One region of the Rhizobium sp. rho-13.1 genome, then DNA from elsewhere that is predicted to be linked to it. Evidence: predicted binding sites of a transcription regulator. Region 1 holds the regulator's gene; each other region holds the start of a gene.
What was found. Region 1 encodes LexA, which represses DNA repair genes until DNA is damaged. Its sites were predicted from a motif close to TGTTCNNNNTGTGTTCNG; they were not measured.

Region 1 (5,269 bases):
AGAAGCGACCTTCCTACGGCAGGCATTTCAATCGATTTTAGTTGAATTATTCGAGCAAAGGTTGCAAAAATACCCCGAGCTTGACGATTGCGGGCAGGGCTGACGGGCGAATGGCAGAGTTGGACGCGCGCGAGAGGCAAGGTCACCGCCAGGTATTTCTCGGCCTCGCCGAGCGGTCGCGCGCCACTGTCAACGCCGTTGCCAAGCTTGGACGGATGCCTGCCCGCACGCAACACGCCGTGCCGTGGCCGAAGCGCGCTGCCCTTTCGCTCAACGGGTGGCGAATCGCTACCGCCGGCATGCTTGCGGAAGAGGCCGCCCACGGTCGCGCGATGCTGTTTGCGCCCGTCTATATCGGCTGCGGCGCGATTATCTGGTTCGAGTTGCCGGGCAATCCGCCGCTGACGGGCATTGCGGCGGGCTTCCTCGTGCTCGCCGCCGTTTGCCTCCTGAAACACAATCTGAGCCCGATGCTGCGGCATCTGGCGTTCGCTGCGGCGCTGGGCCTGCTCGGCATGCTTCTCGCTGAGTGGGAGACGTGGCGGGCCTCGACGATCATGCTGGACTCGCCCGTGACCACCACCATCACCGGCCAAGTTCAGCGCCGCGAAGTGGACGATAAAGGGCGGTGGCGCTACGTGCTGGATCTGCTGGCGACAGACGCGCCTGTCGTTCGGCGGCCACCGGAGCAGATATCCCTTCTTGTGCGCGGCCAGGATGTACCGTTCGAACTCGGAGATGTGGTTGAGGGCAGGGCCCGGTTAAGCCCGCCAGCAGGCCCTGCGCTGCCCGGCCTCCACGATTTTGCGTTCACTGCCTATTTCGAAGGCACCGGTGCCAACGGTTTCTTCTACGGTACGCCGCAACTGATGATGGCCAGCGTCGACGACACCAGCGAGCGAACCACGCTCCAAAGGATCGACCGCTGGCTGACTGGGCTGCGCGGCCATATCGGAGACCGAATCCGCTCGATCCTGCCCGGCGACACCGGCGCCTTCGCGGCTTCGCTGGTCAACGACGAACGTCGGGCGATTTCGCCGGAAACGACGGATGCCCTAAGGGTGTCCGGCCTCGCCCATATCATCGCCATCTCGGGACTGAATATGGCTTTGTCGGCCGGTATCTTCTATGTCGGCCTCCGGCATGTACTGAGCCTGTTTCCCGGATTGGCGCAGGCTTTTCCGACCAAGAAAATTGCAGCCGTCGGTGCGCTGATCACCGTCACCGCCTATTATTTCATTTCCGGCTTCGGGGTATCGGCCGAACGGGCCTTCATCATGATGGCGATCATGCTGGTCGCGGTGCTGTTCGACAGACCATCCTTCAGCCTGCGCAATGTCGCCCTATCGGCCATCGCCATCCTGGTGCTCTCGCCGTCGCAGATCCTCGGCCCGAGTTTCCAGATGTCCTATGCGGCGACCATCGCCCTTGTATCCGGCTATTCGCTATGGAAGGGACGTCCGCCCCGCGAGCGGCGGTTTGCCGCTTTCCGGGCACCGATGCCGGTGCGGGCGGTCAGCCGCTTCTTCACAGGCGTCGCCATGACATCGTTCATCGGCGGCGCGTCGACGGCGATCTTTTCGATTGAGCATTTTCACAGGCTGGCGACCTATGGCCTCGTTGCCAACCTTGCCGCCATGCCGGTGGTGTCATTCATCGTCATGCCGATCGGCATGCTTGCCATGCTGATGATGCCTTTCGGCCTAGACGGCGTATTCTGGCTAGTCACCGGGTGGGGACTCGATATCGTCATGGTCATCGCAAAGACGGTGGCGGCATGGGGTGGCAATGTGCCCTTCGCGCGCCTGCCTGCCGGACTTTTCCCGACCATTATTGCCGGCTTCCTGCTGATGACGGTGCTGCGGACGCCTATGCGCCATGCCGGCGCGTTGCTGATTGCAGCCTCGGTGACCTTCGCCGCCTTCCAACCGTCTCTCCAGAAATCGGAACTGCTGATTTCGGAGGATGGCGAACTCGTCGCCCTGTTCCGGCAGGGGCGCCTCGAGCGCAACCGCGAACGCCCCCCGGATTTTATCTATCAGCAATGGAAGCGAGCCCTGCTGGTGTCAGAGGATACGCCGCCGCAAATGCTGCCGCCGGACAACTCGACCCCGTCCCATTCCGTTCGTGGCCGCCCCTCGACCCGTATGGATGCGGAGCATCAGGCCACATTGCGGTCAGCAATGGAAACTGCTCTGGACAATGCGGTCGACGGCGGGTTTGCCTGCCATGGTCGCGATTGGTGCGTTGCCATGCTCGAGACGGGCGCGATGCTGGTGACTATCTCCGACGCGGCTTATCTGGGGCCGGCCTGCGATACCGCCGACATTGTCATCACGCCGGTCAAACTTCGCCTTGATCGCTGTCGGTCCGGTGCAGTGCTCTACACCGGCGCTTCGTTACGCAAAACAGGTTCCATAGAGGTCAACTTAAGCTCTCCTAAGCCAGAGTTCATCACCGCGTTCAGCGCCCTTGACCGTCCATGGGAGAGGCATCGAGCCTACGACTGGCGAAAGCCCGCTTTCACCGGTACCGACGCCACGTCACCGGTCAGTGATACCGGCGGATGAGGCCGACAAGCCGCCCCTGGATCTTCACCCTGTCCGGGCCGAAGATGCGGGTCTCGTAGGCCGGGTTGGCTGCCTCGAGTGCAATGGAGGCACCTTTGCGGCGAAAGCGCTTGAGCGTGGCCTCCTCGTCATCGACGAGGGCGACGATGATGTCGCCGGGGCTCGCCGTACTGGCATTTCGGATGATCACCGTATCGCCGTCGAAGATGCCGGCCTCGATCATCGAATCGCCTCGCACCTCGAGCGCGTAATGCTCGCCGGCGCCGACCATGTCGGCTGGAACCATGATGTCGTGGGTGTTGTTCTGGATCGCGGCAATGGGAACACCGGCAGCGATTCGGCCCATGACCGGCAGCGAGACGGAGCCGCTGCGGTCGTCGACTGCGGGCTTTGTCGGCGCTGCGGCAACAGCCGGCGTCTTGCCAAGGCTGCCTTCGATGACGCTCGGCGAAAAGCCGCGCCGTGGCTGCGCATTCGGGTTATAGGCCTCGGGAAGCTTGATGACCTCGATGGCACGCGCCCGGTTCGGCAGGCGGCGAATGAAGCCGCGTTCCTCCAGCGCCGTGATCAGCCGATGGATGCCTGATTTCGACGCCAGATCCAGCGCATCCTTCATTTCATCGAAAGAAGGCGGCACGCCGGACTCTTTCATTCGTTCGTGAATGAAGAGAAGCAGTTCCTGTTGCTTGCGCGTCAACATCGTTTTTCGTGCTCCAAGTGCGAAACAAAGCCAGAACGGACACTATCTGTTCCATATGTGTTCCGCAAGTGACTAAATCTTTGTGAACGCCGTTGGAATAATCGCGTTTTTGGAAGATCATGTCGCGCTGCGGTCGCTGACGGCTTCGCAGGGTGGAGACAAACCATGACAGCAGCCTACCCGATCGACCATCTGGTCCTGCCGACCTGTGATATAGCCTCTGCGCGCCAGCGGCTGAGCAAGGTCGGCTTCACTGTCGCTGCCGATGCACGGCATCCCTTTGGTACTGAAAATGCTTGCGTTTTCTTTGCCGACAAGACCTATCTCGAGCCACTCGGCATTGCCAGTCTCTCGGAGTGCGAGGCGTCGGCGCTGGCCGGCAATGTCTTCGTCGCGCGCGACCAGGCTTTCCGGTTTCGCGTCGGCGACGATGGTTTTTCCTCCATTGCCTTCGCAACCGGCAATGCTGAAAGCGACCAGCAGCGCTTTCTCGACAGCGGGGTCTCGGGCGGCAAGATCCTCGAGTTCGAAAGGCCGTTGCGCATGCCGGACGGGTCCGAATCGATCGCCGGCTTTCGACTTGCCTTCGCTGCAGATTTGCGTGCCCCGGATTTCTTCGTTTTCACCTGCGAGCGCATCAATGCGATGCCGACGGATCGCAGCGCGCTGGAGAGGCATCCGAACGGCGTTCTCGGCATTTCGCGCATTGTACTGTCCTCCGCCAGTCCGGAGGCGTTTTCCGGGCTCATCAGCGAAGTTGGCAATGGTGCCGCAATCGCTCCGCATTCCTTTGGCATCACAGCATCGTCGGCCAATGTGGAAATCGACATCTTGAGCGGCGAGGGGATGGAGGCCTTCTATGAGGTGGCGCCATCCGGTGAAGATCCGGGCCTGCGGGGGCGGGCAATCGTCTTTGCCGTTCGCGATCTTTCCGTGACAGAAGCGCATTTGGCTGGTAACGGCGTGACCTACACACGCAAGAGCAACACTATTCTGGTGAAGGCCGCTCCCGGGCAGGGGGCATTGTTTGCCTTCGAGGAGACAGCATGAGCCATTCGACAAATTCGGACGTGGTCGCCGGCGAAGGCCCCGGCAAGGTCACTTTCTCCAACAGCAAGCGCCTCTCGCTGATTGCCGGTCCCTGCCAGATGGAGAGCCGCGACCATGCCTTCACGATAGCCGGCAAGCTCAAGGAACTCTGCGCCTCGCTCGGTATCGGGCTCGTCTACAAGTCGTCCTTCGACAAGGCCAACCGCACATCCCTGTCCGCCCAGCGCGGCCTTGGGCTGGAAGCGGCTCTGGAGATCTTCGCCGATCTGAAGCAGGAATACGGTTTCCCGGTGCTCACCGACATCCACACGGAAGAGCAGTGCGCGCTTGTCGCCAAGACCGTGGATGTCCTGCAGATCCCGGCTTTCCTGTCGCGCCAGACCGATCTTCTGGTCGCTGCCGCCAAGACCGGCCGCATCATCAACGTCAAGAAGGGTCAGTTCCTCGCCCCCTGGGACATGAAGAACGTGCTGGCCAAGCTTAACGACAGCGGAAACCCGAATATCCTGCTCTGCGAACGCGGAGCCTCCTTCGGCTACAATACGCTGGTCTCCGATATGCGCTCGCTGCCGATCATGGCGGCGATGGGCGCTCCGGTGATCTTCGATGCTACCCACTCCGTGCAGCAGCCCGGTGGCCAGGGCGCATCGTCAGGCGGCCAGCGCGAATTCGTGGAAACCCTTGCCCGCGCGGCCGTTGCCGTCGGCGTCGCCGGCGTCTTTATCGAAACCCACGAGGATCCCGACCATGCGCCGTCCGATGGCCCCAACATGGTGCATCTGAAAGACATGCCGCAGCTGCTCGAAAAGCTACTGGCATTCGACGCCATCGCCAAGGCCTAGCATCTGCGGGAGCGTTCAACAGGCTGACATGATCTTGGTTTAGTCGGCTATGACGTTCCCTCATTCGAAGCGCGTGATGGCATTGTAATTGTCACGCCTTCGATTTA
Region 2 (5,269 bases), on a different contig from region 1:
TGTCACCGTCGGCGATTTCGTGGCGACGGTCTATATCCTGCAGCGTCTGTCGGCGGGATCCTTCACCTTCCTGCAGATGGGCCAGCAAATCTTCAAGGCGCTCGGCACCATCAAGGACGCGATGCCTGTGATGACGACGCCGCCGACGATTACCGATATGCCCGGTGCGAAGAAACTCTCTGTGTCGCATGGGGAGATCCGCTTCGAGGGCGTCGCCTTCTCCTATGCATCCGGCAGGGCCATCATCACCGATCTCTCGCTGACGATAAGACCCGGCGAAAAGATCGGGCTTGTCGGCCTCTCCGGCGCCGGCAAGACGACGTTGGTGAACCTGCTGCTTCGATTTTATGATATCACTGCCGGCACGATCCGCATCGATGGCCAGGATATCCGGGAGGTCACCCAGGCGAGCCTGCGCAAGGGGATCGGCGTCATCGCCCAGGATGTAGCGCTCCTCCACCGCTCGGTTGCCGACAATATCCGCTACGGTCGCCCCGACGCGGATCAAGCGGAGATCGAGGCAGCAGCACAGGCTGCACGGGCCAACGATTTCATTGCCGAGCTTGCCGATGGCGAGGGGCGCAAGGGATTGGATGCCTTCGTCGGAGATCGCGGCATCAAGCTCTCCGGCGGCCAGCGCCAGCGGATTGCGATTGCACGCGTCATTCTGAAGGATGCGCCGATCCTGGTGCTCGACGAGGCGACCTCCGCCCTGGACAGCGAGTCGGAGGCGGCCATCGAGGAAAGGCTGAGCGCAGTGATGGAAGGGAAAACGGTGATTGCCATCGCCCATCGACTGTCGACAATTGCAAGAATGGACAGGATCGTGGTGCTCGATCAGGGAAGGATCGTCGAGGAGGGCACGCCGGATGCGTTGATCGAACAGGACGGTCTGTTTGCTCGTCTGTGGAAACGCCAGACAGGTGGCTTTATGCCGGAGGAGATCGGCTAGAGAATTGCATGCATCGCAGTTTTGCTGGGCGGCTCTGGCAGCATCAGTGAAGGGGGCACCTGTTCAGGCCTTCAAGACCGCTCCCGCTTGCCGGCGCCAAACGTGTACCCCGTTTCCACCGACGCATCCCCGAACTTGGCCCTGAGCTTGTCCATCGCTGCCTCGGCTGCAGCCCGGCGGGCGGCGGGTTCGTCCACCAGATCTGGCGGATCGGCGCGGCCGGCGTCGCAGAGGTCGCCGACCCCGATGCCGAGAAGGCGGAATTTCGTGCCGTCGGTCTCGGCCTCCAGCAGCCTGAGCCCGGTCCGGAAAATCCGGTCGGCCAGTTGTGTCGGGTCTTCGAGCTTGCGGTTGCGGGTGCGGCTCTTGAAGTCCGCCGTCTTCAGCTTCAGCACCACGGTATGGCCGGCGATGTCGCCCTTCTTCAGGCGTCTCGACACTTTTTCGGAGAGGTTGCGCAGAACAGGCACTAGGTCGTCATATCGGGAGATATCTTCGAAAAAGGTCGTCTCCGCAGACACGCTCTTGGCCGGGTCGTTCAGATGCACCTCGCGATCGTCTATGCCGCGCGCCAGCCGGAACAGCCGCTGCCCCATGACGCCGTAGCGGCGCATCAAGGCTCCTTCGTCCATTGCCTGCAACTGGCCGATGGTGCGGATGCCGTCGCCCTCCAGCGTCGCGGCAAACGCCTTGCCGACACCCCAGATGGTGGTGACGGGACGTGGCGCCAGGAACTCGACTGCCTCCTGTCGGCCAATGATCGAAAAGCCGCGTGGTTTATTGAGGTCGGAGGCGACCTTGGCGAGGAATTTGCAGTAGGACAGGCCGACCGACACCGTGATGCCGATCTCGGACTGCACCCGCCTGGCAAACTTCGCCAGGATACGGGCAGGGCGATCCTGGTGCAGAAGCTGCGTGCCGGCAAGTTCGAGAAAGGCCTCATCGATGGAAAGCGGCTGCACCAGAGGCGTCAGTTCCTCCATCATCGCCCTGACCTCGCGCCCGACCCGGACATATTTCTCCATGTCCGGGCGAATGACGACCGCGTTGGGACAGGCCTCGAGCGCTTTGTACATCGGCATGGCCGAACGAACGCCGTGAATGCGGGCGACGTAGCAGCAGGTCGAGACGACGCCGCGCTTGCCGCCGCCGATGATCACAGGCTTGTCTGCAAGCTCCGGATTGTCGCGCTTTTCGACCGACGCGTAGAAGGCGTCGCAGTCGATATGCGCGAGCGTCAGGTCGTTGAGTTCGCGGTGGTAGACAAGCCTTGGACTGCCGCACGCACGGCAACGCTTCACGACCGCCGGCTGTTCGCTCAGGCAATCGCGGCAGAAGCCGGGCGTGGTATCAGGCAAGTTGGTCATGATGAGAACAAATGGTGAACATCATCACTCTATGCATTATGGTCTAGCCACTCAAGGATGAAAATCGGCGCAAGAGGTGGAGCATGTATAAGTGCCTGCAGTCCAGGACCTCAAAGCCCGATATGCGCCCGGATCAACATGTCCGCCGCAGACCAGTCCTCGACGCTGACGATCCCGGGCGAGGGCACTGGAAGGAACGGCCGGAAATCGGCATTGGCCATGAGGTTGACCAGCAGGCAATCCGGCACGGCCTGTCCGACGGAGAGCAGATTTCTCTCGATGTCGTCCAGAAACACAACCGGCTGCGGCCTGTCGCCATGCAGCTGCGCGAGCACCGGCCCCTTTGGCTGCTCGGTAGCGATCATCGGGAAATGAAGCCCGAACCTGTCGAGCACGGCGCGGCGGGTTTGCTGGTGGCGCGGCGGCATGGCCGTCAGGAAGACGATATCGGCATCTCCGGCAAGGCCGGTGAGCGTTTCGACGACGCGCTCGGCCGGCGTCTGCCACTGGTCCTGCGTCAGGAAGAAATCCTCGAGGAAGGCCGAAACGGTTTCGTCGTCCGGCACCGTCCCATCCTGGTTCGAGACGACGTTGCCGTGAATACGGAAGGAGCGCGCCAGAAGGTCGTGATCCCTGGCGCGCAAAAAGCGGGTGAACGGCGTCAGAAACTCCAGAACAACCTCGTCGATGTCGCAAACCACGAGAGGTCTGTCCCGAAGCGGCACATGTCCTATGTCAGTTGTCTCGTCCAAGATCAGTATTCCCCCGAGCCGAGGCCTGGAGCTGAGAAGTGTGCGGAAGCCGCCATGACCGCCTCCGGCGCAGTGCCTGTCGCCGCACAGAAGGCCATAAGCGATGGCTCGTGGTTCATCAGGAAATCCAGGAGACCGCCGAGAAAGCTTGGCTCGTTGACAGCATTGCGCAACTGGGCGGCCTCCATTCCGGTCAGTGCCAGGAAGCGGCCGAACATATCCGGCTCGTTCGCCAGCCATCCGAGTACAGCGATAGCGATTTCCTGCGGATCTGCGTCAGATCCTTTCGGCTTCTTGAAGTTGCTTTGCATTTCGCGGGGCAAATTACCTTTTTCTCAACCAAATGCCGCTAGCGTCACCCTAACGGATTTATCGAATCGGCTTCCGCGCGACCTTATATTTTCGCTGAGTGGATTCAAGGCCGGTGGCGAGGACACTGTATTATGCCGAAGCAAGTGATGATTGTCGAAGACAACGAGCTGAACATGAAGCTCTTTCGCGATCTCATCGAGGCGTGCGGTTACTCGACGATCCAGACCCGCAACGGCATGGAGGCGCTCGAACTCGCCCGCAAGCACCGTCCCGACCTGATCCTGATGGACATTCAGCTGCCGGAAGTCTCTGGGCTGGAAGTGACGAAATGGTTGAAGGAAGACGACGAGCTGCACGTCATTCCTGTGATTGCCGTCACTGCTTTCGCGATGAAGGGCGACGAGGAGCGTATCCGCCAGGGCGGCTGCGAAGCTTATGTCTCCAAGCCGATTTCCGTGCCGAAATTCATTGAAACAATAAAGACCTATCTGGGCGACGCCTGAGCGTTGAAAAAGGCCATATGACCGCGCGAATTCTGGTTGTTGACGATATTCCGGCGAATGTGAAGCTTCTCGAAGCAAGGCTTCTGGCCGAGTATTTCGAAGTGCTGACCGCCGATAATGGCAGGGATGCGCTGGCCATCTGCGACACCACCCAGGTGGATCTCATTCTGCTCGATATCATGATGCCTGGCATGGATGGCTTTGAGGTCTGCGAGCGGCTGAAGGCAGATCCGAAGGTTGCCCATATCCCTGTTGTCATGGTGACGGCGCTCGACCAGCCGGCAGACCGTGTTCGCGGCCTCAAGGCCGGTGCCGACGACTTCCTGACAAAGCCGGTCAATGACCTCCAGCTGATTTCACGCGTCAAGAGCCTGCTGCGGCTGAAGACCCTGAGTGACGAGCTGCGCTCGCGTGCCGAGACCGCACGCACGCTCGGCTTTGAGGATGGCAGGATCGGCGAGGGCAAGGGCGAGGAGATTGCGCAGGTCCTGCTGGTCGACGGCCGCGCCAATTCGCAGGAGCGCATCGTGCGCGCCTTGAAGCCGATTGCCAATGTCGTGGCCATGTCCGACGCCCAGGCAGCCTTATTCGAAGCAGCGGAAAGCTCCTTCGAGCTGGTGATCGTCAACTCCAATTTCGACGACTATGATCCGCTGCGCCTTTGCTCGCAGTTGCGCTCGCTGGAGCGGACGCGATTTCTTCCGGTCCTGCTGATCACCGATCAGGGTGCCGACGAGATGATCGTCCGGGCACTCGAGCTCGGGGTCAACGATTACATCGTGCGTCCGGTGGATACCAACGAGCTCGTGGCGCGCTGCCTGACGCAGATCAAGCGCAAGCGCTACAATGATCGTCTGCGCGCCAGCGTCCAGGAGACCATCGAGCTTGCCGTCACCGACGCGCTGACCGGGCTGCACAACCGACGTTATCTCGACAACCACCTGGCCATTCTCTTCAAGCGATCCGTCCAGCGCGCCAGGCCGCTTTCGATCCTCATCAGTGATATCGACCGCTTCAAGGCCGTCAATGACCTCTACGGTCACGATGCCGGCGATCAGGTCCTGCGGGAATTTGCCGCCCGCGTACGCTCCACCGTCCGGGGCGCCGATCTCGCCTGCCGTTTCGGCGGTGAGGAATTCGTGGTCGTCATGCCGGATACATCGGCACCGGTCGCAGCCGCTATTGCGGAACGACTGCGTTCAGCCGTCGAAAGTACACCATTCACCCTGCGTGGAACCGGCCAGACCATCGCCATCACGGCTTCTTTCGGGATCTCATCCCGCGAGACATCGCTCGATGGGCCAGACGAACTGCTGAAGCAAGCCGACCGCGCCCTCTATGAGGCGAAAAACGGTGGACGAAACCGCGTGGTCGCTGCGGCCG
Region 3 (5,269 bases), on a different contig from region 1:
TAGTAGTCGGGGATGGAGAGACAGCCCTCCTCATAGACCGACCGCTCTTCCGACGACGCGACAATCTCGGGGTTAATGAACACCAGCGGCGTCTTCTCCTCTCCCTCGCGCGAAAGGTCGATGACCAGCATGCGCCGGTCGACACCCATTTGCACAGCAGCAAGGCCAATGCCCGGCGCGTCGTACATCGTGTCCAGCATATCGGTTGCCAGCCGCTTGGTCTCGGCGTCGAAGCGTTCGAACGGCTTCGAGACTACGCGCAGCAGCGGATCGGGGAGAATGATAAGAGGCTTGATCGTCATAAAGTCTCCCATAGCCCATCTTTGTTTGGGAGGGAATTATGAACATGGCCGCAAAACGGGTTTTTTGCGGCCATGTTTGATGGCCGCTCAGGCCGCGCGACGTTTCTCGCCCTGGATGTTGCCATTGCGGATATCGGCCTGCGTCTTGAAGCCGCTGAGAAGGGCGACGAGAGTATTCGCCTCATTGCGCAGATGCCGTGTCTCGGCGGATGTACGTTCGACCATCGCTGCGTTCTGCTGGGTTATCGTATCCATGTTGCGCACGGCGGCACTGACCTCGGCGACGCCGATTGCCTGATCCTTGGCAGCAGCGGCAATATCGCCGACAAACTTGTTGACGCCGTCGATCCGGCTGATCATGTCCGCAAGGGCGACGCCGGTGTTCGAAACGATGGTGACACCGGCGTTGACCTGGGTTGAGCTCTGCGAGATCAGATCCTTGATCTCCTTGGCGGCACTGGCAGAGCGCTGCGCCAGCTGCCGTACCTCCTGCGCCACCACGGCAAAGCCCTTTCCGGCATCGCCGGCCCGGGCTGCCTCGACGCCAGCGTTGAGCGCCAGAAGGTTGGTCTGGAAGGCGATCTCGTCGATGACGCCGATGATCTTCGAGATTTCGGTGGAGGATTTCTCGATCTCAGCCATGGCGGCAACGGCGCTGTTGACCAGATCGCCCGAGCTTTTCGCCTGCTGCTGGGTTTCGCCTACGGCAACGGAGGCCCTGGCCGCATTGGATGCCGTCTGGCCGACGCTGACAGCCAGCTGCTGCAGTGCTGCAGAACTCTGCTCGACGCCGGCGGCCTGCTGCGCCGTGCGCATGGAAAGGTCATCCGTCGCCTTCGACATAAGGTCCGTACCGCTCAACACCCCTTCGGACGTGGCGCGAACACCACCGATGGAATGGCGGAGAGCCGCTACCGCGTTGTTGTAGTCGCTGGCCATCTTCTGAAAGGCGCCCGGGAGGTTTTCCGGCAATACCGCCTCGAAGTCGCCCTTGGACAGAGATTCGAGGCCGCGGCTCAAATGCTCCATGGCTATGCGCTGATCGGCCTCGGCGCGGGTTCGATCCTGCTCCAGGACCTGGCGTTTCTCGTCCAGTTCGGCGAGGTAGACGGAGATCGCGTAGTCGATGTCGAGGAAAGTCGCCTTGACGACGGCCGCCAGCTTGTTCGACAGGCCCCGGGCGTGGCGTTTGCCGAAGCGCGACGGCCAGTGCTTCTCCATGATGCCATGCATCAGTTCCGTCAGCACCAGGGCGTAGCCGCCGATGTACCAGCTGGGATCGAGGCCGATGCGCGCATGGGTCTTGCCGACAGCAGTTACGCCAGCCACGTAGTTGGAATCGAATTGTCCATTCGACAGATGTCCCCAGTGGCTTTCCTGGCGCGCCTTGGCGCCGTCCATGTGGGCTTTGTCTCGGAAGAAATGGGAAATAGCGGGTGTCCGGCCCATCTTCGCATAAAGCTTGTCGAGCGCGCCGCCGAGGAGCTCCGAAAGCGTCGGGCGCATTTCGCGCAGGGTCTCGCGGGTGGCGTCGTCGATCTCGATGAAGTCCAGGCGTTGTCTGAGGGTGGATGTGTCGGGCGCAGCTTTCATCTTGATCTCGGTCTGAATGAGGCTTCCGCACGCCAAGCGTGCAGGTTAAAGGCAATCTGCCAGACTTGACCGATTTGCATTGACCATCCGTTAACTTTGTTACCCAGATTTCGCCCGGTATAGACAGTTTACATTGTTCACGTTTTGATCTGGCTTTTACCCTGACTGGCGTTATAGTCCGGCGATCTCCAACTATCGCCAGGATGCCATGACGATCTCCCTTTTTGGTTCCGACTTCCAGACGGTGCAGTTGCTGTACAGCGCGGTCGGCCTGCTCGTTCTTGTCATCGTGATCCTGCTGGTCCGCAGTGCCGGGAGAAGGCAGAGCGACGACGAGATGGATTTTCGCGCAGCAGAGGCGGAGCAGCGGATGGCGGAGATGCTGCGGCTTCAGGCCGAGATGCAGGGCCGTCTGGCGACGATGACCGAGGTGTTTGGCAGTCGCCAGGCGGAGTTCAACCACGCCGTCAACCAGCGTCTCGACGGGATGTCGCACCGGGTGACCAGCACGCTCAACGAACAGACGAAATCGACGCATGAAAACCTGCAGAAACTGCAGGAGCGGCTCGGCGTCATCGATGCCGCACAGACCAATATCCAGTCGCTTGCAAAGGATGTCGTCGGGCTGCAGGCGATCCTGTCCAACAAGCAGACGCGCGGCGCCTTCGGCCAGGCACGGATGGAGACCATAGTTGCCGACGGCCTGCCGTTCGGCGCCTATGCCTTCCAGCACACGCTGTCGAACGGGTCGCGGCCCGATTGCATCATCCATATGCCAAACGGACTGCCGCCGCTGGTGGTCGATGCAAAATTCCCGCTGGAAGCCTGGAACGCCATCCGCGCGGCCTCCAGCCCGGAAATGGTACGCATCGCCGGCCAACAGTTTCGCCGCGACATGGAAGTCCACATCCGCGATATCTCCGAGAAATATCTGATCCAGGGCGAGACCCAGGACACTGCCTTTCTCTTCGTACCATCGGAATCGATCTTTGCCGAGATTCACGAAAAGTTCGAGGGTGTTATCCAGAAAGCGCACCGCGCGCAGATCGTCATCGTCTCTCCGTCCCTGCTGATGCTATCGATCCAGGTGATCCAGTCTGTCCTGAAGGATCAGCGGATGCGTGAGCAGGCGCATCTCATCCAGGGCGAAGTGGCGCTGCTGATGGCCGATCTCGGTCGTCTCGATGAGCGTGTCACCAAACTCCAGGGACATTTCTCCGCTGCCCAGAAGGATGTCGAGATGATCGCCACGTCCTCCTCGAAGCTTGCGAGGCGCGGCCAGAAGATCGAGGCGCTGGACCTGACAGAGCACTCCGAGGCGGTACGCGAGCCGGCAGAACCATCACGCGGTGTCGAAAGCCGTACTGGACTTCTGAAGCTGAGGGTGGTTGACGAGGACTAAGCGCTTCGGCAGTGTCGCGCCGACATTCCAGCAGAGCAGGCATTCCCATGATCACAGTATTCGGCTCCATCAACATGGACCTCGTTGCAACCACGGACCGGCTGCCGAAGCCCGGGGAAACCGTTGCCGGCAACGGCTTTGCAACGGCTGCCGGCGGCAAGGGTGCAAACCAGGCGCTGGCCGCCCGGCGCGCCGGAGCAACGGTGCGCATGGCCGGAGCTGTCGGCACCGATGGCTTCGCCGAACCTGCGCTGGCGCTGCTGGCAGAAGCCAGCACCGATCTCGGCGCGGTAAAGCATGTCGAGGGCCCAACCGGGACAGCACTCATCCTCGTCGGCGGCGACGGTGAAAACGTCATTGTCGTGGTGCCCGCCGCGAATGGTGCCGTCACCGCCGAAGACGCCACTGCTGCGGTGGCCGGACTGAAGGCCGGCGATATCCTCATGCTGCAGCTCGAGGTGCCCGGGAATGCGGTGGAGGCGGCGCTAGGCGCTGCCAAGGCCGCCGGCGTCCAGACCATCCTCAACCTCGCGCCGCTAACATCAGATGCCAAGCGGCTTGGCCGGCTGGCCGACATCGTCATCGCCAACGAAACCGAATTCGAGCTTCTGGCAGGCCAGGACGGAATGACGGCTGCCGACCGTGAAGCGGCAATGACCCGACTGCATGGGGAAACCGGGCAGACGCTCATCGTCACACTCGGCGGCGACGGTGTGGTTGCCATAAGGGACGGCGTACTGTCGCGCGCCAAGGGCCTCGTTATCGAGCCCATCGACACGGTCGGTGCCGGCGACACGTTCTGCGGATATTTCGCCGCGAGCCTCGATCAGGGCCTGGATTTCGAGGCCGCACTCCGTCGCGCCGCCGTCGCCGGCTCCCTCGCCTGCCTTTCAGCCGGAGCTCAGCCATCGATACCCCTAGCCGAAGCGGTCGCCGCAAGGCTCTGATCGGTGTCTCACGGATAATCTGGTGTAGTTCTGCCCGGAATGTACGGCAAACTTAGCAGTGCTATAAAAAGCGGGAATTGACTGAAATAACAAAGGCCGCCGGGACAATCCGGCGGCCTTAAACCCTGTTCCGAATTCTCAGATCCGCGCAAAGCGCTCCGTAAGCAGCGCAAAAAATCCATCGGCGTCGACGGATCGCATGAACCGGGCGTTGCGCTTGCGATCTGTCACGTGCCACCAGTCGACGACCATCATGCCGATTGTGAGCTCCGAGTTGACCTCGATCTCGACATTGCAGGTGCGGCCGTCGAAAAGCTCTGGCTTCAGCAGGTAGGCAATGACGGTCGGATCGTGCAGCGGGCCGCCGTCTGAGCCGTATTTCTCGATATCGAAGCGCTCGAAGAACTCCAGCATCTCGGCCATGGCCTTCGCCGGCGGGGTGCCGATGTCGGCGATCTTGCGGACCCTGTCCTTGCGGGTCAGCAGCTGATGGGTGACATCGAGCGGCATGATGACCACCGGTACGCCCGACTGCATGACGATGTCGGCCGCCTCGGGATCAACGAAGATATTGAACTCGGCGGCCGGCGTAATGTTGCCGCCCTCAAAGAAGCCGCCGCCCATCATCACCAATTCCTGAACGCGCCCGACGATTTCCGGCGCCTTGCGGAACGCCGTGGCGATATTGGTGAGCGGGCCGAGGGTGCAAAGCGTCACCGTGCCCGCGGGCTCGCGCAACAGTGTCTCGATGATGAAGTCGACGCTGTGTTGCGGCTGCAGCGCCATCGTCGGCTCGGCAAGCTCCGGACCATCCAGCCCCGTCTTGCCGTGCACGTGCTCCGCAGTCACCAGCGGCCGGGCAATCGGCCGGTCGCAACCGGCAAAAACCTTGATATCGCGGCGATCGCAAAGCTCGCAGACGATCCGCGCATTGCGGCTGGTCATGGGCAGCGGCACGTTGCCGGCTACGGTGGTGATACCGAGAATTTCAAGCTCGTCCGGGCTGCCGAACGCCAGCATGATGG
Region 4 (5,269 bases), on a different contig from region 1:
AACGTGGTATCGACTGGCAGTCCAGCGGCGATCGCCGTTGGCTCGATCGTCGCCAGCGGCCTGACATAATCATAGAGAATGCCGTCATCGACTTTCTGCTTCGAAGGATCGGGCGCAAAGACGGCATCCGGCCCGCCGAATTGACGGGAAAGCACGGCGGGTAACGCCAGCGACCTGTTGAGGCCCTTGCAGCTCAATTGGCCGAGCCCTGCTTCAGGTTTTTCACCGTGGCGCAGGAAGACGATCGTCTCCTCTCCCGGCGGAGAGGCAGCGCGGACGGGACCGGCTGGGGTCATAGTTATCATCATAAGGAGCAACGGAACGAGTGCCCGCAGTTGCGGCACTGGTCGACAGAACGATAGCATTTTAGCATCCATGAGTGTTTTTCGTGCTGCAGCGACAGGCATCCTGCCGATGGTACTGTGCTGCGTTTTACCAAAAGCCTTTGGCGGAGATTTTTATGCCAACTTCGTGGCCTTGGTTGGACAAACGCACTCTGGCCTAGTGCCATGTTTGATCCTATTCTCCCGCCAATAAATACCAAGGGAGAGTTCCATGTCCGACACCCGTAAGCCAGGCCGCGGTCGCATCTATGCGTCGATCACCGACACCATTGGCGACACGCCCATCGTTCGCCTCGACAAGCTGGCCAGGGAGAACGGCGTCAAGGCCCACCTGCTCGCCAAGCTGGAGTTCTTCAACCCGATTGCCTCGGTCAAGGACCGTATCGGCGTGGCGATGATCGAGAGCCTGGAAGCCCAGGGGAAGATAACGCCGGGCAAGACAACGCTGATCGAGCCGACCTCCGGCAACACCGGCATCGCGCTGGCCTTTGCCGCCGCCGCCAAGGGCTACAAGCTCATCCTCACCATGCCGGAGACGATGTCGGTGGAACGCCGCAAGATGCTGGCGCTGCTGGGCGCCGAACTGGTACTGACCGAAGGCGCCAAAGGCATGAAGGGCGCCATCGCCAAGGCGACGGAACTGGCAGAAAGCATCGAGAACGCGGTCATTCCGCAGCAGTTCGAAAACCCGGCAAACCCCGAGATCCATCGCAAGACGACCGCCGAGGAGATCTGGAACGACACCGAGGGCGGCGTCGATATCCTGGTCGCGGGCATCGGCACCGGCGGTACGATCACCGGCGTCGGCCAGGTGCTGAAGTCCAAGAAATCGAGCCTCAAGGTTATCGCCGTCGAGCCGGCCGAATCGCCGGTGCTGTCCGGCGGCGCTCCCGGCCCGCACAAGATCCAAGGGATCGGCGCCGGCTTCGCGCCAGCCATTCTCGACACCGAAATCTATGACGAGATCATCACCGTCGCCAGCGCCGAAGCCCTCGAAACCGCCCGCCACGTCGCCCGGCTCGAAGGCGTGCCGGTCGGCATCTCCTCCGGCGCGGCGCTGTTTGCAGCCATCGAGATCGGTAAACGCGAAGAGAATGCCGGCAAGACGATCGTCGTGATCATCCCGTCCTTTGCCGAGCGCTACCTGTCGACAGCGCTGTTCGAAGGCCTCGGCGGCTAACTTTCTTCACTTTTCAAAGAACAGAAGGGCGGAGGCGCCCTTCTCAGTATCTGCGGCTCAGGCGACGGCTGGCAGGCGCGTGCCGGCTATGCGGTAGGAAATCGCTTCGGCCAGATGGATCCGGCCGACAGTCTGCTTGCCGTCGAGATCGGCGAGCGTGCGCGCCACTTTCAGGACGCGATGGTAGCCTCGGGCGGAGAACTTCAGCTTCTCGGCGGCATCGCGCAGCAATTGAAGGCCACCGGCATCGGGTTCGGCCAGAACCTCGATCATCGATGTCGAGCAGCGCGCATTGGTCGACACGCCGCGCATGCCGGCTTGCGAGAACCGCTCCTGCTGCCATTCCCGCGCCCTTGCGACACGTCTGGCGATATCGGCGCTCTTCTCGGCCGGCATCGGCCGGATAAGGTCGGCGGCGGAGACGGCCGGCACATCGATGCGGATGTCGATGCGATCCATCAGCGGTCCGGAAATTCGGTTCTGATAGTCCGTCATGCAGCGCGGCCCTCGGGCGCAGCTGTGGCCGGGTTCGCCAGCCATGCCGCAGCGGCAAGGGTTCATCGCGGCAATCAGCTGGATCACAGCCGGATAGCAGACGCGGTGATTGGCGCGGGCTATGATGCATTCCCCGGTTTCCAGCGGCTGACGCAGCGCATCGAGTGCCTGCGGCGAAAACTCCGGAAACTCGTCAAGGAAGAGGATGCCATGGTGGGCGAGCGAGGCCTCCCCGGGCCGGGCACGTATCCCGCCACCGACCATCGCCGCCATGGTGGCCGAATGATGCGGGGTCCGGAATGGCCGGCGGTCGGAGAGCTTGCCACCCGACAGTTGCCCGGCAATGGAATGGATCATCGAGACTTCCAGCAATTCGGCAGCCGACAGCGGCGGCAGGATCGATGGCAAACGGGCAGCCAGCATCGATTTTCCCGACCCTGGAGGGCCGACCATCAACAAGTTATGGCCGCCGGCAGCCACCACCTCGAGAGCACGCTTGGCGCTCTCCTGACCCTTGATCTCGGCAAGGTCGCCGAGATTGGCCGGGGCGGCGCGGATGGCAGGTTCGGGGCGCGACAGGATCTGCGTACCGCGAAAATGATTGGCGAGGGCAATGAGACTGCGGGGCGCCAGCAGTTCGATGTCGGCACCCGCCCAAGCCGCCTCCGGGCCGCTGTCGGCAGGGCAGATCAGCCCCTTGCCCATGGCATTGGCGCTGATAGCCGCCGGCAATGCCCCGGACACCGCCGCAATCGTGCCGTCGAGATTGAGCTCGCCGATCACCATGAAGTCCGCCAGCGCATCGCCGGGAATGGCTCCCAGTGCCGCCATCAGGCCAAGCGCGATGGCCAGATCGAAATGCGATCCCTCTTTTGGCAAATCCGCCGGAGCAAGGTTGACCGTCACCTTTTTCGGCGGCAGCGCCAAGCCCGAGGCATGCAAGGCCGCCTGAACGCGCTCGCGGCTCTCTGCAACCGCCTTGTCCGGCAGCCCGACAATGTTGATGCCGATCTTGCCCGGCGCGATCATCACCTGGACCTCGACCGGAACCCCTTCTATGCCCTGAAATGCAACCGTGCTGACCCGCGCTATCATGCGCAATCCCCTATGCCGCAGTCTTTTCGTAAAGACCCGCAGCGATTGCAGCAGGCTAAATGCAATCTGGCATAGAAGATGGAATGAAACAAGAACAATTAATGAACAAGCACAGCCTCCCGCTGCAGCCAGGTTGCAGCGGGTTGCGGGGGCGGAACATATTACCGCTGGCGATTGAAAGTCGGGGTCTGTGTTAAGCGCGCTTGCGCTCGATGGCGTCCCAAAGCAGGCTGGCGATATCGGCACCGCCGAAACGCTTGACCTCACGAATGCCGGTCGGCGAGGTGACGTTGATCTCCGTCATGTAGTCGCCGATGACGTCGATGCCGACGAGCAGGAAGCCCCGCGCCTTGAGGGCCGGACCGATGCGGGCGCAAATCTCTTCTTCGCGCTTCGTCAGATCGGTCGCCTCGGCGCGGCCGCCGGCATGCATGTTGGAGCGGCTGTCGTGCTCGGCCGGCACACGGTTGATGGCGCCCACCGGCTCACCGTCGACGAGGATGATGCGCTTGTCGCCCTTGCGGACATCAGGCAGATATTGCTGGGCGATGAAGGGCTCGCGGAACAGCTGGCCGAACATCTCCAGCAGCGAAGACAGGTTGCGGTCATCGCGCGTCGAGTGGAAGACGCCGGCGCCGCCCTTTCCGTAGAGCGGCTTCAAGATAATGTCGCCCATTTCTTCGCGGAAGCGCCGGATTTCATCGGCATCGCGGGTGATCAGCGTCTTCGGCATCAGATCTTCGAATTCGGTGACGAAGATCTTTTCCGGCGAATTGCGGACCCATGCGGGATCGTTGACCACCAAGGTCTTCGGATGGATGCGCTCCAGCATGTGGGTGGAGGTGATATAACCCATGTCGAAGGGTGGATCCTGGCGCAGCAACACCACGTCCATCGTCGAGAGATCGATGCGCTCGGGCGCGCCGAGGTCGAAATGGTCCCCCTTGATGTCGCGCAGCACCATCGGTTCGGCTGTGGCATAGACCTTGCCGTCGCGCATGCTCATGCGCTCCGGCGTGTAGTGGAACAGCTTGTAGCCGCGCGCCTGCGCCTCGAGGCTCATGGCGAAGGTGCTGTCGCCTGCAATATTGATGCCCGACACATGGTCCATCTGGACCGCCACATTCCTGATCGTCACTATCGCTATTCCTTGCTCGATTTCTCGACAGATGTAGGTCGGCGGGCTTTCGAAGGCAACGGCTAATCAGGCAGCCGTCGGACTACGCATCAGTCTCAGCGTCCGCCTCATCGGCAGCTCAGAGAAAACCTGATATGTCACAGGCGATGATGTCGTGGTCGGAAAGCGGCTTGCCGTCAGCATCGAGCGACGTCACCAGCCGGCTGCCGGATATCGCAAGACCGCGGCTGAGGAACCAGTCGAGTTTCATGGCCCGGTCGGGAAAACGGGTGATCAGGCTTGGCCGGGTGCTGGCCTGGTCGAGCGGGCCGCCATGGCGCTCGAAGCCCCGGGCCGCCGCCATGGCAAACAGCGTGTCGGTCTCGAAGTTGCCGCCAGTGTGGTTGCCGGTGTTCAGGTCGCCGCCGATGAGGATCGGCAGGCCAGGCGCATAGGCCTCGACGGCATCGATCAGCGCCGCCACCTGGCGTTCGCGGTAGGGACCATCTCCGACGCTCTCGAGGTGAACCGAAACGGCGACGAAGGCCCCGGCCTCCGTATCGATCGTCGCACCGACTGCGCAGCGCTCGCCGATACGCGGCTGCTCCCTGGCATTGGAAAACCAGAGCGATTCCCCGGGCAGCCGAAAGACGAAAACATCCCGAAGCGGCGTGGCACCCAGGATTGCGTTGCCGTGAAAGCCTCTCGCGTTGGTGCTGTCGGTGCAATAGGAGCGCTCGATCTCGGAACCGAGACTGAGTTCCAGAAATTCGAGACCGTAGGCATAGGCCATGCCGAGTTCGGTCGCAATCAGCGCAGTCGGATCGGCCTGCGCGGTGCGAGCCATGCCATCGTCCATCTCCGATAACAGGACCAGCGGTGCCCCCAGCGCCTTCAGTTTCTCGGCGGAGGCCTGCGGGAAGAGGCAGCGCTCCATGTTCCATGCCGCGACCGTAAACGGAAAAGCCAATGGCGCAGCCGGGCTCTTTCCGCCGGTGCGCGCAGCGTTCATGCAGGGCAGCGATGCGATCGTCGCCT

Region 2: the regulator LexA is predicted to act here: its motif matches at 2,323-2,340, upstream of EQW76_RS24065 (DNA polymerase IV).
Region 3: the regulator LexA is predicted to act here: its motif matches at 2,030-2,047, upstream of rmuC (DNA recombination protein RmuC).
Region 4: the regulator LexA is predicted to act here: its motif matches at 3,205-3,222, upstream of EQW76_RS07145 (YifB family Mg chelatase-like AAA ATPase).

The regions. Positions count from the first base shown of each region.
Region 1 is NZ_SCFL01000001.1:225,010-230,278, forward strand. Features, by position in the region: gene EQW76_RS01345 (ComEC/Rec2 family competence protein) at 111-2,570, shown strand; gene lexA (transcriptional repressor LexA) at 2,551-3,270, opposite strand; gene EQW76_RS01355 (VOC family protein) at 3,436-4,320, shown strand; gene kdsA (3-deoxy-8-phosphooctulonate synthase) at 4,317-5,162, shown strand.
Region 2 is NZ_SCFL01000016.1:34,592-39,860, forward strand. Features, by position in the region: gene EQW76_RS24060 (ABC transporter ATP-binding protein) at 1-952, shown strand, start outside; gene EQW76_RS24065 (DNA polymerase IV) at 1,024-2,319, opposite strand; gene EQW76_RS24070 (hypothetical protein) at 2,430-3,071, opposite strand; gene EQW76_RS24075 (DUF3572 domain-containing protein) at 3,074-3,382, opposite strand; gene EQW76_RS24080 (response regulator) at 3,515-3,886, shown strand; gene EQW76_RS24085 (PleD family two-component system response regulator) at 3,904-5,269, shown strand, end outside.
Region 3 is NZ_SCFL01000002.1:309,075-314,343, reverse strand. Features, by position in the region: gene def (peptide deformylase) at 1-302, opposite strand, end outside; gene EQW76_RS07955 (globin-coupled sensor protein) at 390-1,895, opposite strand; gene rmuC (DNA recombination protein RmuC) at 2,104-3,297, shown strand; gene EQW76_RS07945 (ribokinase) at 3,345-4,244, shown strand; gene EQW76_RS07940 (nucleoside hydrolase) at 4,383-5,264, opposite strand.
Region 4 is NZ_SCFL01000002.1:132,087-137,355, reverse strand. Features, by position in the region: gene EQW76_RS07155 (hypothetical protein) at 1-296, opposite strand, end outside; gene cysK (cysteine synthase A) at 556-1,524, shown strand; gene EQW76_RS07145 (YifB family Mg chelatase-like AAA ATPase) at 1,582-3,114, opposite strand; gene gshB (glutathione synthase) at 3,308-4,255, opposite strand; gene EQW76_RS07135 (endonuclease/exonuclease/phosphatase family protein) at 4,371-5,269, opposite strand, start outside.